Regions from separate parts of the Serratia surfactantfaciens genome, predicted to be linked through region 2. Evidence: riboswitches for the same ligand, from Rfam matches in the RefSeq annotation. Region 2 holds a riboswitch; each other region holds the start of a gene.
The links. A riboswitch is a leader RNA that binds a small molecule or an ion and turns the genes downstream of it on or off. The one in region 2 is predicted to bind thiamine pyrophosphate.
Positions count from the first base shown of each region.

Region 1: it holds a riboswitch for thiamine pyrophosphate, as region 2 does, so the genes downstream of both, thiB (thiamine ABC transporter substrate binding subunit) here and tenA (thiaminase II) in region 2, are expected to answer to the same signal.
Region 3: it holds a riboswitch for thiamine pyrophosphate, as region 2 does, so the genes downstream of both, thiM (hydroxyethylthiazole kinase) here and tenA (thiaminase II) in region 2, are expected to answer to the same signal.

Region 1 covers NZ_CP016948.1:60,279-64,483, reverse strand. The annotation lists gene sgrR (HTH-type transcriptional regulator SgrR) at 84-1,745, shown strand; TPP riboswitch at 1,783-1,901, shown strand; gene thiB (thiamine ABC transporter substrate binding subunit) at 1,958-2,944, shown strand; gene thiP (thiamine/thiamine pyrophosphate ABC transporter permease ThiP) at 2,920-4,205, shown strand, end outside.
Region 2 covers NZ_CP016948.1:2,639,000-2,643,204, reverse strand. The annotation lists gene ATE40_RS12450 (ABC transporter permease) at 1-149, opposite strand, end outside; gene ATE40_RS12445 (ABC transporter ATP-binding protein) at 146-886, opposite strand; gene tenA (thiaminase II) at 883-1,566, opposite strand; TPP riboswitch at 1,629-1,731, opposite strand; gene ATE40_RS12435 (LLM class flavin-dependent oxidoreductase) at 1,881-2,903, shown strand; gene ATE40_RS12430 (SDR family NAD(P)-dependent oxidoreductase) at 2,917-3,651, shown strand; gene ATE40_RS12425 (GlxA family transcriptional regulator) at 3,778-4,205, shown strand, end outside.
Region 3 covers NZ_CP016948.1:3,194,050-3,198,254, forward strand. The annotation lists gene gutQ (arabinose-5-phosphate isomerase GutQ) at 1-210, shown strand, start outside; gene ATE40_RS15035 (inhibitor of vertebrate lysozyme family protein) at 250-708, opposite strand; gene thiD (bifunctional hydroxymethylpyrimidine kinase/phosphomethylpyrimidine kinase) at 793-1,593, opposite strand; gene thiM (hydroxyethylthiazole kinase) at 1,593-2,384, opposite strand; TPP riboswitch at 2,420-2,516, opposite strand; gene ATE40_RS15050 (hypothetical protein) at 2,528-2,719, shown strand; gene ATE40_RS15055 (AraC family transcriptional regulator) at 2,852-3,691, shown strand; gene ATE40_RS15060 (AzlD domain-containing protein) at 3,698-4,018, opposite strand; gene ATE40_RS15065 (AzlC family ABC transporter permease) at 4,015-4,205, opposite strand, start outside.

The DNA.
Region 1 (4,205 bases), 2.5 Mb from region 2:
CCCTCCCCTTTCATTGATGAAAATTATCGGCGTAATATAGGGAAAGAAAAATTGACGACTTGAGGCGGGAGTGTTCCTCTTTTATGTCCACGTCCAGATTGCAGCAGCAGTTCATCCGTCTGTGGCAGCGCTGCCACGGTGAAACCACCGACACCACGCTGCAGGCGCTGGCGGAGGCGCTCAGCTGCTCGCGGCGGCATGTGCGCTCCCTGCTGAGTGCCATGCAACGGGAGGGTTGGCTCACCTGGCAGGCGGAATCGGGGCGCGGCAAGCGTTCGCGGCTCACCTTCCATTACACCGGCCTGGCGCTGCAGCAACAGCGGGCCGAGGAGCTGCTGGAACAGGATCGCATCGATCAGTTGGTGCAACTGGTAGGCGACAAAGACGTGGTACGCCAGATGCTGCTGTCGCAGCTGGGGCGCAGCTTCCGCCAGGGGAAACACATCCTGCGGGTGCTCTACTACCGGCAGCTGTACAACCTGCTGCCCGGCTCGGCGCTGCGGCGTTCGGAGACCCATTTGGCGCGCCAGATCTTCAACGGCCTGACGCGCATAAATGAGGAAAACGGGGAACTGGAGTCCGACCTGTCCCACCATTGGCAAATGCTGACGCCGCTGCACTGGCGGTTTTACCTGCGCCCGGCGATCCATTTTCATCACGGCCGCGAGCTGGAGATGGCGGACGTCATCAGTTCGCTTTCGCGTCTGACCTCGCAACCGCTGTTCTCGCATATCGAAAGCGTCACCTCGCCGACGCCGTTCGTTGTCGACGTGCATCTGCGCAGCGCCGATCACTGGCTGCCCTGGCTATTAGGCAGCGTACACGCCATGATCCTGCCGCGCGAATGGCGCGAGCTGCCGGACTTCGCCCGCCATCCGATCGGCACCGGCCCATACCGCGTGGTGCGCAATCTCCCCAGCCAGATGAAGATCCACGCCTTCGACGACTATTTCGGCTACCGGGCGCTGATCGATGAGGTGAATATCTGGGTGCTGCCGGAATTCTCCGAAGAGCTGGTGCACTCAGGCGTACAGCTGCAGGGCGATGAAACCGCCAACAATGAACTGGAAAGCCGGCTGGAAGAGGGCTGTTATTTCCTGCTGTTCGATCGGCGCTCCCCATTGGCGGCCGATCCCGCCATTCGCAGCTGGCTGTGCGAATTGATCAATCCCATTTCGCTGCTGAGCCACGCCGGGCCGCTCTATCAGCGCTACTGGTCGCCGGCGTACGGCCTGCTGCCGCGCTGGCACCACAACCGCGCGCTGGCGCAGCAGCCCAAGCCGCCGGGTCTGACCGAACTGACGATGACCCACTTCAATGAGCATTCGGAGTTTCACGCCATCCGTCAGGCGATCGAGCCGCTGCTGGCGCAGCACGGCATCCGCCTGATCGTGCAAAGCGTGGACTACGCCACCTGGCACCAGGGGGACGCGCGCAGCGATCTGTGGCTCGGCAGCGCCAACTTCTATCTGCCGCTGGAGTTTTCGCTGTTCGCCACACTGTATGAACTGCCGCTGATGCAGCACTGCATGAACGAGGATCTGGCGCAGGACGCCGCGCTGTGGCGAGCCAACCGCCTGCCGCTGGCGGAGTTTTGCCAACGTCTGGTCAGCGATCATCAACTGCATCCGCTGTTCCACCACTGGCTGCAGCTGCACGGCCAGCGCAGCATGCGCGGCGTGCGGATGAACACCCTCGGCTGGTTCGACTTCAAGTCCGCCTGGTTTGCCCCGCCGGAGGCATAAGCGCCTTTCGTCAAGGCCGGTTAATCTTTACAATAGCGCCGTCTCAACGGGGTGCGGAAATTCGCTGCGTATCACACGCCCGATTTTCCGCTGAGAGCACACCCGTCGAACCTGATCCGGTCAATACCGGCGGAGGGATTTGAGCCCAGCGAACCGGCGACGCCGCCTCGCCCCCTCAGATGCCCTTGCCCCTTATTTCTCAGGAGTGCAACGTGGTCAAAACATATCTGCCCTGCTTATTGCTGCTGTGCGCCGCGCCGGTGTTCGCCAAGCCAACGCTGACGGTTTACACCTACGATTCCTTCGCCGCCGACTGGGGCCCTGGCCCGGCGGTGAAGAAAGCCTTCGAGGCCGAGTGCGACTGTGAACTGAAGTTCGTCGCGCTGGAAGACGGCGTTTCGCTGCTGAACCGCCTGCGTATGGAAGGCAAGAACAGCGCCGCTGACGTGGTGCTGGGGTTGGACAACAACCTGTTGCAGGCGGCGCAGCAAACCGGCCTGTTCGCGCCGAGCGGCGTCGACACCGCCAGGCTGACGGTGCCGGGCGGCTGGCAGGACGCGACCTTCGTGCCTTACGACTACGGGTACTTCGCCTTCGTCTACAACAAAGAAAAACTGAAGAACCCGCCGAAAAGCCTGCAGGAGCTGGTCAGCAGCGATCGTAACTGGAAAGTGATCTACGAAGATCCGCGCACCAGCACGCCGGGGCTCGGCCTGCTGCTGTGGATGCAGAAAGTGTATGGCGACAAGGCGCCGGCCGCCTGGCAGCAGCTGGCGAAGAAGACCGTTACCGTCACCAAAGGCTGGAGTGAAGCCTACGGCCTGTTCCTGAAAGGCGAAGGCGATCTGGTGCTCAGCTACACCACCTCTCCCGCCTATCACCTGATCGCAGAGAAAAAAGACCTCTACGCCGCCGCCATGTTCAGCGAAGGCCACTACCTGCAGGTGGAAGTGGCCGGCAAGCTGAAGGCCGCCAAACAGCCCGAACTGGCGGAACGTTTCATGCAGTTCATGGTGACGCCGGCATTCCAGAACACCATCCCGACCGGCAACTGGATGTACCCGGTGATCAACACTCCGCTGCCCGTCGGCTTTGAACAGATGAACGTACCGCATACCGCGCTGCAGTACAGCGCCGAAGAGGTGGCCACACAACGCGGCGGCTGGATCCGGGCATGGCAAACCGCCGTCAGCCGCTGATCCCCCGCTGGCTCTGGCCGGGGCTGCTGGCCGCCAGCGTGATCCTGCTGGTCGCCGCGCTGGCGATGGGTTCGCTGTGGCGTCACGCGCCGGACAGCGACTGGCGCGGCCTTTGGCAGGACAGCTATCTGTGGCACGTGGTGCGCTTCACCTTTTGGCAGGCGCTGCTGTCGGCGCTGATCTCGGTGCTGCCCGCCATCCCGCTGGCGCGCGCGCTCTATCGCCGCCGTTTCCCCGGCCGGCAACTGCTGCTGCGGCTGTGCGCCATGACGCTGGTGCTGCCGGTGTTGGTGGCGGTATTCGGCCTGCTCAGCGTCTATGGGCGCCAGGGCTGGCTGGCGACGCTGTGCGGCTGGCTGGGCGTGGAGTATGGCTTCTCGCCTTACGGCCTGCAGGGCATTCTGCTGGCGCACCTGTTCTTTAACCTGCCGCTGGCGACCCGCCTGTTGCTGCAGGCGCTGGAGAATATTCCGGTGGAACAGCGCCAATTGGCCGCCCAACTGGGCATGAGCGGCTGGCAGCAGTTCCGCTTCGTCGAATGGCCGGCGCTGCGCCGCCAAATCCTGCCGAGCGGCGCGCTGATCTTCATGTTGTGCTTCGCCAGCTTCGCCACCGTGCTGTCGCTGGGCGGCGGGCCGCAGGCCACCACCATCGAACTGGCGATCTACCAGGCGCTGAGTTACGACTACGATCTGGGACGCGCCGCCATGCTGGCGCTGATCCAGCTGGGCTGTTGTCTCGGGCTGGTGTTGATCAGTCAGCGCCTGAGCCAGGCATTGCCGGTAGGGCATACCCACGCCCAGCGCTGGCGCAATCCGGAAGACAGCCTGTGGCGACGCATCGGCGATTCCCTGCTGATCGCCGCCGCGCTGTTGCTGTTGCTGCCGCCCTTGCTGGCGGTGATCGCCGATGGCACCAACCAGGCTATCCTCAGCGTACTGCGCCAGCCAGTGCTGTGGCAGGCCCTGTTCACGTCGCTGCGCATCGCCCTCGGCGCCGGGCTGCTGTGTGTGGCGCTCACCCTGATGCTGCTGTGGAGCAGCCGCGAGTTGAAGCTGCGGCAGCAGCTGCGCGGCGGCCAGGCGCTGGAGCTGAGCGGCATGGTGATCCTGGCGATGCCGGGCATCGTGCTGGCCACCGGCTTCTTCCTGCTGCTGAGCGATACCATCGGGTTGCCGCAGTCGCCCTATGCGTTGGTGATCCTCACCAATGCGCTGATGGCGGTGCCCTATGCGCTCAAGGTGTTGGAGAATCCGATGCG
Region 2 (4,205 bases):
CACAGCGCCTGCGCCACCGCGCCCGGTGTGGGCAGCAGAAAGGCCGGGATGCCGCTTTGCCCTGCCAGCCACCACAGCAGCAGCAGGCCGGCGAACACCGTCAGCCCGCGCCGCAGGCGGGTAAGCCCGCGTTCTTTGGCGATATTCATTGCGCCGCCCTCACCATCTGCTGCAGCAGCTCGGCCTGACTTTTCAGCAGGTCGGCGTCATCCGGCGCGCGCGGCGGCTGCCCTTTGATGCAGTGGCTATCGTCGAGACCGAGCGGCCAGGGCGACAGCACCAGCAGGCGGTGGCTCAGGCGGCAGGCCTCCATCGGATCGTGGGTGATCAGCAGCACGGTGTTTTGCGCCAGCAGCTCGGCGGCCAGGCTCTGGATCTCGGCGCGGGTGATGGCGTCCAGCGCGGAAAAGGGCTCGTCCATCAGTACGATCGGCTGGCGTTCGTAGAGCGTGCGGGCGATGGCGGCGCGCTGGCGCATGCCGCCGGACAGCGCGGCGGGCAGGCTGCGGCCATGCGCGGCCAGGCCTACGCGTTCAAGCAGGTGCGCCGCCCACGCCCGATCCGGCGCTTCGCCGCGCAGCCGCGAGCCGAGGGCGACGTTCTCCTCGATAGTCAGCCAGGGGTAGAGCAGGTCTTTCTGCCCCATGTAGGCGATGCGCCCGGCGATCGGCAGGCCGTCGCTGCCGCTCACCGTGCCTGAGCTGGCCTGCGCCAGCCCGGCGATGATCTTCAGCAAACTGGTTTTGCCGGCGCCGCTGGCGCCGAGCAGGGCGACGAAGCTGCCGCCGGCGATGTCGAAGCTCAGCCGGTCGAAGACGATTTGCTGACCAAAACGCAGGCTGAGATCCCGCACCTGGATGCCGGGCGGGAGAAGCGGGGAGGTCATGAGGCGTTCAGCCCCATTTGCCAAAATGCCGATTCCAGCTGGGTGGCGGTGGTGAAAATCTGCGCCAGCTCGGTGAGGCGGCTCTGCGCCCCGCGCTGATGGCCGACGGTCTCCAGCAGTTCGATGGCGGCGCGCACGCCGGCCAGATAGCCCTCGTCGCCGTAGTTGCGGATCCAGGAGGCGTAAGGATTCCCCTCCATTTTGGTGGCGGGATCGTGCAGCAGCCGCAGGCCGATTTCGGCATAGCCGGCCACGCAGGGCAGCAGGCCGGCCAGCAGATCGAGGGCGTCGCCGGCATGGCCGATATCCAGCACGTAGCGGGTGTAGTTCATGGTCTCCGCCGCTTCCGGCTGGGCGGCGATCTGCGCCTCGTTCAACCCCCATTCGGCGCAGTAGGCCACGTGCAGCGGCAGTTCGGCGACGATGCCGTTGAGCGAGGCGGTGGCGGCGCGCATCTCTGGCAGGGTGCGCAGCTTGCTGACCAGCAGCGCGTAGGCGCGGGCGAAGTGCAGCAGGAACAGATAGTCCTGGGTCAGGTAGCGACGAAAAGCGCGTTCGGGCAAGGTACCGGCGGCCAACTGCTGCAGAAACGGGTGATCGACGTAGTCCTGCCAGTGGCTGCCGGCTTGTTGCCGCAGCCGGCCGTAAAGACCGCTTTCGAACAGGGTGGTGATGGACATGGGACCTCCTTGAGTCAGTGGAGATCCGGGCACGCTGAGGTATGAACAGGCAACGGGTGATTGCGTTGTTGCCTAACCGTCCCTTCGCTGGCATGACCCAGATCAGGTTCAAAGGGTTCGGCTTACGCCATCTCAGCCCGTAACAGGACACCCCTCGGAGCTGCTTGTTATACGACATTTGTTTTTTGATTACAATCGTCGGGCGGCGGCGCGGCAATCGGTTCGTTTAGTGCGATCGGGGGCGATTTTGCTGGCGCAGAGCGCGCGGTTTTTGTCACTGTAGGCCTATGTTTTGCCTTTGAGGACGATTCCCGATGAAAAAGATTGGTTTTCTCTCGTTTGGCCACTGGTCGCCTTCCGCTCAGTCCGGCACCCGTTCAGCGGCGGATGCGCTGCTGCAGTCTATCGATCTGGCGGTCGCCGCCGAAGATCTGGGGGCGGACGGCGCCTATTTTCGTGTGCACCACTTCGCGCGCCAGCTGGGATCGCCATTCCCGTTGCTGGCCGCCATCGGCGCCAAAACCCAACGCATCGAGATCGGCACCGGCGTGATCGACATGCGCTATGAAAACCCGCTGTATATGGTGGAGGACGCCGGCGCGGCGGATCTGATCGCCGGCGGGCGTTTGCAGCTCGGCATCAGCCGCGGCTCGCCGGAGCAGGTGATCGACGGCTGGCGCTATTTCGGCTATGCCCCGGCCGAGGGGGAAACCGACGCGGACATGGCCCGCCGCCATACCGAAGTCTTTCTGGAAGCGCTGCGCGGCGAAGGGTTCGCTGAACCCAATCCGCAGCCGATGTTCCCCAATCCGCCCGGGCTGCTGCGGCCGGAGCCGTTTTCCGCCGGGCTGCGCGATCGCATCTGGTGGGGTGCCGGTTCGAACGCGACCGCCGTCTGGGCGGCGAAGCTGGGTATGAACCTGCAAAGCTCGACGCTCAAGAACGACGAGACCGGCGAACCCTTCCATATCCAGCAGGCCAAGCAGATCCGCGCCTATCGCGCCGCCTGGCAAGAGGCCGGCCATGCGCGCGAGCCGCGGGTTTCCGTGAGCCGCAGTATCTTTGCGCTGGTGGATCAGCGGGATCGCAATTACTTCGGCGGCGGTGGCAAAGAGGGCGATCAGCTGGGGTATATCGACGCGCAGACCCGGGCGATCTTCGGCCGCAGCTATGCTGCCGAGCCGGACGCGCTGATCGAGCAGCTGGCGCAGGACGAGGCCATCGCCGAAGCGGATACGCTGCTGCTGACCGTGCCTAACCAGCTGGGCGTGGATTACAACGCCCACGTTATCGAATCGATTTTAACCCATGTCGCGCCGGCGCTCGGCTGGCGCTAAACGGAGGACTGGCATGTCACGTATTTTCATTACCGGCTCGGTGGACGGGCTGGGCCGCGCCGCCGCGCAAACGCTGTTGGACGAAGGGCATCAGGTTATCCTGCATGCGCGCGCCCCCGGCCGTCTGGAGGCAGTGCGCGATCTGTTGGATCAGGGCGCGCAGGCGGTGATTGGCGACCTGTCCGAGGTGCAGCAGATCCGGCAGGTCGCCGAGCAGGTGAATCGCCTCGGCCGCCCGAATGCGGTGATCCACAACGCCGGCATGTTCACCGGGCCGCAGGTGATGCCGGTGAACGTGATAGCGCCCTATCTGCTGACGGCCCTGATCGAACGCCCCGATCGCATCGTCTACCTGAGCAGCAGCATGCACTTTGACGGCGTAGCGGAACTGAACGGCGTGGATTGGCTTGGCGGCGCAGCCGGCTCCTATTCGGACAGCAAGCTGTTCGTCACCGCGCTGGCCGCCGCCGTGGCGCGCCTGTGGCCCGACGTCATCAGCAGCGCAGTCGATCCCGGCTGGGTGCCGACCAAAATGGGCGGCGCGGACGCGCCCGACGATCTGGCGCTGGGACACGTGACGCAGGCGTGGCTGGTGAGCAGTGATGAGCCGCAGGCCCTGGTTTCCGGCGGTTATTGGCACCATCAGCAGCGGTTGGATCCTCATGCGGCGGTGCACGACGAGGCGTTTCAAACGGCGCTGCTGGCGCAGTTGGCGCGCGTGAGCGAGGTGAGTTTGCCTCAGGCCTGATGGCCGCGTTCTCCTGGCCCGTCGGTGGTTATCGGCGGGCTTTTTTATGCCCGCAGGGTGAACCGACGGGGCTTTTCTTATACAGTGGTTGCCTGGCCTGTTTTGATTGTTATTTATATTATCGCCATGCACACATTTCTGATTATCGTCCCCGAAGGGGGCATGCTGTTCGAAGCGGCGGGCATCGCCGATATTCTGATGCAGGCCAATCGCCTGAGCCCTGCCGAGGCGCCGCTGTATCAGATCGCGGTCGCCACCACGCAATCCCATCGGGTGGTACACGGCCTGTCCGGTCTGAGCCTGCTGGCCGATCATCGCCTGGCGGATCTCGACCCGGCCCTGCCGCGCGATACCGTCATCGTCGCCGGCAAAGGGGCGACCGAAGAAGAGGGCGCCCTGGTGGCGGATTGGCTGCGCCGCGCGGCCCCGCAAGCGCGCCGTATCGCCTCGGTCTGCGGCGGGGCTCTGCTGCTGGCCGAGGCCGGCTTGCTGGACGGACGACGGGCGACCACCCACTGGCGGCTGGCGGAAACGCTGCAGGCGCGCTTCCCGCA
Region 3 (4,205 bases), 560 kb from region 2:
CGCTGGCTGGTGAAAGGCAATAGCCTGCAGGATCCGCTCAGCCCGGCGATCACCCGCCCCGGCTATCGGCTGCCGGAGCAGTGGCGTGCCGGCGAAGCGCTGGAAGCGCTGCACGAACAGCACATCAGCGCAGCCCCGGTGGTCGATATGGACGGCGTACTGGTGGGGGCGCTCAACCTGCACGATCTGCATCAGGCCGGCATCGGCTGATCGGTGCTGGGGGCGCCTGCAGCGGCGCCCCCAGCCAGATTATTTCCAGTCAGGATTGTTCTCGAACTGCTGCTTCAGCAGTGCCTTCATATCTTCATCCGGCTTGCCGAGCCACTGATACTTGGCGTACTTCTTCGGGTGATCGACGGCTTCCGGCCGGTCCGCCACCTCGACCCGCACGCCCCAGGCCTGGGATTTATCCGCGCTGAACGCTACGATTAAAAAGTTGTTGCCGCAGTCGTGCGGTTTGCACAGGTTGCCAACCAGATACTCTTTGCCCTTCCAGTTCAGATTCTGCGCCGGCGTAGAGGTGCCGACGCCCTTGCGTGCCCAGCCCGGCATCCGCGCCTGGCCTTTCACCATATTTTGCCAGCTGGCCTGATACCCCGGCTGCTGAATCAAATCCGATGTGGTGACGATCTGCTGGGCCAAGCTGCCCGCGCTGAAGCTAAGCAGTACGCCGAAGAGGGCGCAACGCAGCGTCTGGTGTCCCGTCATAGTGCTTCTCCCTAGGTTAAATCAGGTTTCGCCCGTAAAACCGGGCCTGAACTAGTCAGACCACGGTTGCGGCAAAAAGTTGACTCACCACCAGGCGTGGAAATGATGCACCGGCCCGATGCCGTGCCCCACTTCCAGCGTATCCGCCTGTTGCAGCGCTTTTTGCAGGTAGTCCTTGGCGGCGGCTACCGTCGCCGCCCAGTCGGCATGGCGCGGGCGCAGCGCCGCCAGCGCGGCCGAGAGCGTGCAACCGGTGCCGTGGGTGTGGCGGGTGGCGACGCGCGGCGCGGTAAAGCGCTGCTCGCCTTCTGCGGTAAACAGCCAGTCCGGGCTCTCGCTTTCGCTCAGGTGGCCGCCCTTCATCAACACCGCCTGGCAGCCCATCGCCAGCAGCGCCCGCCCCTGTTCGCGCATCTGCGCTTCATCTTCCGCCGGCGCGCACGCCAGCAGCGCCGCCGCTTCCGGCAGATTCGGCGTAATGATCGACACCAGTGGCAACAGCTCGCTGCGAATCGAGGCCACCGCCTCTGGCGCCAGCAACGGATCGCCGCTTTTCGCCAGCATCACGGTATCCAGCACCACGAACTCCGGCCGATAATGGCGCAGGCGTTCGGCCACCGCCTGCACGATGTCGGCGTTGGCCAGCATGCCGATCTTGACGCTGTCGATGCGCACGTCGCTGAACACCGAGTCCAGCTGCGCGGCGACGAACGCCGGATCGATGTAATACACCGACTGCACGCCGCGGGTATTCTGCGCCACCAGCGCGGTGATCACCGAAGTGCCGTAGGCGCCAAGCGCCGAGAAAGCTTTCAGATCGGCCTGAATACCGGCGCCGCCGCTGGGATCGGTGCCGGCGATGGTCAGCGCGTTGATACGATTCATCACAGATCCTCCCCGCGCAGTTGATACAACGCGTCGAGGAACGCCGGTGTAAAGCTGCCCGGCCCGGCGGCCTGTTTGGCTGCGAGGCCGCCGCAATGGGACATCGCCCGGCAGGCGGTCGCCACGTTGTCCAGGCGATCGCCCGGCAGCGCGCAAAACGCCGCCACCACCGCCGACAGCGCGCAGCCGGTGCCCACCACCCGCGTCATCAGCGGGGAGCCGCCTTCGATCGCCCAGTCGCGCTGGCCGTCGGTGACGTAATCCACCACGCCGGTGACCGCCACCACCGCGCCGCTGCGCAGCGCCAGCTCACGCGCGGCGGGCAGTGCCGCCAGCGAATCGTCACCGCTGTCCACGCCGCGGCCGCTGGCCAGCAACCCGCTGAGCGCCATGATTTCCGAGGCATTGCCGCGTATCGCCGCCGGTTGCTCGTCCAGCAGCTGTTTAGCGAAGGCGGTGCGGTAGGAGAGCGCGCCGACCGCCACCGGATCCAGCGTCCAGGGCTTGCCGGCCTGATTGGCGGCGGCCACCGCCGCCCGCATCGATTCGGCGCGCAGCGCGTTGAGGGTGCCGACGTTGATCAGCAGGCCGTCGGCCAGCGCGCTGAACTGCGCCGCTTCTTGCGGCTCCACCACCATCGCCGGGGAGGCACCGAGCGCCAGCAACACGTTGGCGGTCAGCGATTGCACCACTTCGTTGGTCAGGCAGTGGATCAGCGGAGGCCGCTGTTGGAATTGGGTTAGACAGGCCGCGGCGCGAGCGCCGGGTAGTGCATCAGGTCGAGCGATCATATTCCTCCCAACCGGCGTTCAAGAAGGCGGCGCCGGTTGGGCGGCCGTGACTTCCCTACGCTGGCATTATCCAGATCAGGTAATACGGGTATTTCTCAGCCTTCACCAGGAAGGGCACCCCGAGTCATGAAAATCAATAGGTTGTGATCAACGCTGCGTTAATCCCTGAGCGGGATCATGCCAGCGGCGGCGCGGACAAACAAGCGATTAAATTGGCCGAGCGCCTGGCGGAGCAGACGCTGGGCAGAATGTGGCAGAAGCGGCCCGCCGTCGGCCTGCGGCCCGAAAACATCAAGTTTACTGATAATAAAAAAACTGACCGATGCCGTCATTGAGGCGGGAAAACACGCTCACTCCTTATCAAACCGGAGCGAAAACGTGACCTGATGCAAGCGACGCAAGCACGGGCTAGACACAACTCATCAATTCTCATTACTATAGCCACACATTTTATGAGTCATGATGCTATGCCAGAAATCACTGAATCCATCTTCGTCAATTCAGATCTGCTTAATGAACATTTTGACCCCGACGCCATCGATACGCCCATCGTGTCGATCTACGCCACTTTCTCAGATGAGAAAGAACATTCGTTACGTTCAAGAATGCATTCGCATGCCAAAGGCCAGCTGGTCTACGTCAAATCGGGCGCCGCTATCGTCATGCTGGAAGCGCGCATTTGCTCCGTGTTGCCGCATCAGTTGCTTTGGATCCCCGGCGGCGTTGCCCACAATGTGATCCTGCGCGACAACGTCGATTTTCGCGCCGTCTATCTCGACCAACAGCGCTTCGCTCCGCTGTCGAAAAACGTCGAGGTCTTTACCCTCACTCCGCTGCTGGAAGAGGTTATCGAAACCATGTGCCGTTCCCCTTTCCACACCGACTGGATGGCGGGAACCGAGTTCCATCTGCAATCTCTGCTCATCGACAAAATCCGCGTCGCCGCCCATTCCCCCGCCTGGCCGGCCTTGCCGAACGATGCCCGGGTGCGCAATTACCTGCAGTGTTACCATTTGAAAGGTGAAATGGTGCCGCGATTGAATGAGCTGGCGTCCCATTGCGGCGCTTCCGAGCGCACCATCCATCGTCTGTTCGTTCAGGGAACCGGCATGTGTTATCAGCAGTGGCGCCAGCAGGTGCGTTTGAAACTGGCCCTGGAGTTGCTGACCACCGATAAACCGATCACCGAGATCGCTCACTATCTCGAGTTCTCCACCACCAGCGCCTTCATCTCCTTTTTCAAACACCACCGGGACGTGACGCCGAAAAAATACCGCGACCAATTGCACAAGCCCAACACGCGCTGAGCGTTGTCAGCCAAGCCCGCGAATCAGCCAAAACGCCGCCATCCCGAGCAACAGCATCAAGGTGGCGTTGCGCGTTTTCCACATCACCAGCGTCGCCACGATCGCCGCGCACAGTTTCGGCGCGCCTTCGGCCGACAGCGCCGAGGGTGAAGCGATCAGGGCCGGCACGATCAGAGACACGATGGCCGTGGCCGGGATCAGTTTCAACCATTCGCCCACCCGCTCGGGAAACGGCACACGATCGTTGAGCCACAAAAAGGAATAACGCAGTAAAAACGTGCCCAGCGTGCTGATGGCCAGCACCCATAGAATCGTCGTCTCGCTCATGACGGCTCCTCGCTGCGTTGAGGCCCTCTGCCCTTGTGATACAAACCGCCGGCCAAGACGCCCGCGGCCATCGAAAACAAGAACCCCAGGTTATAGGGCCATCCGCAGGTAAAGGCGGAAACCAGCCCGGCAACCGCGGCCGCCACCACGATGGGGGCGTTTTTCAACATTGGCACCAGGAGCGAGA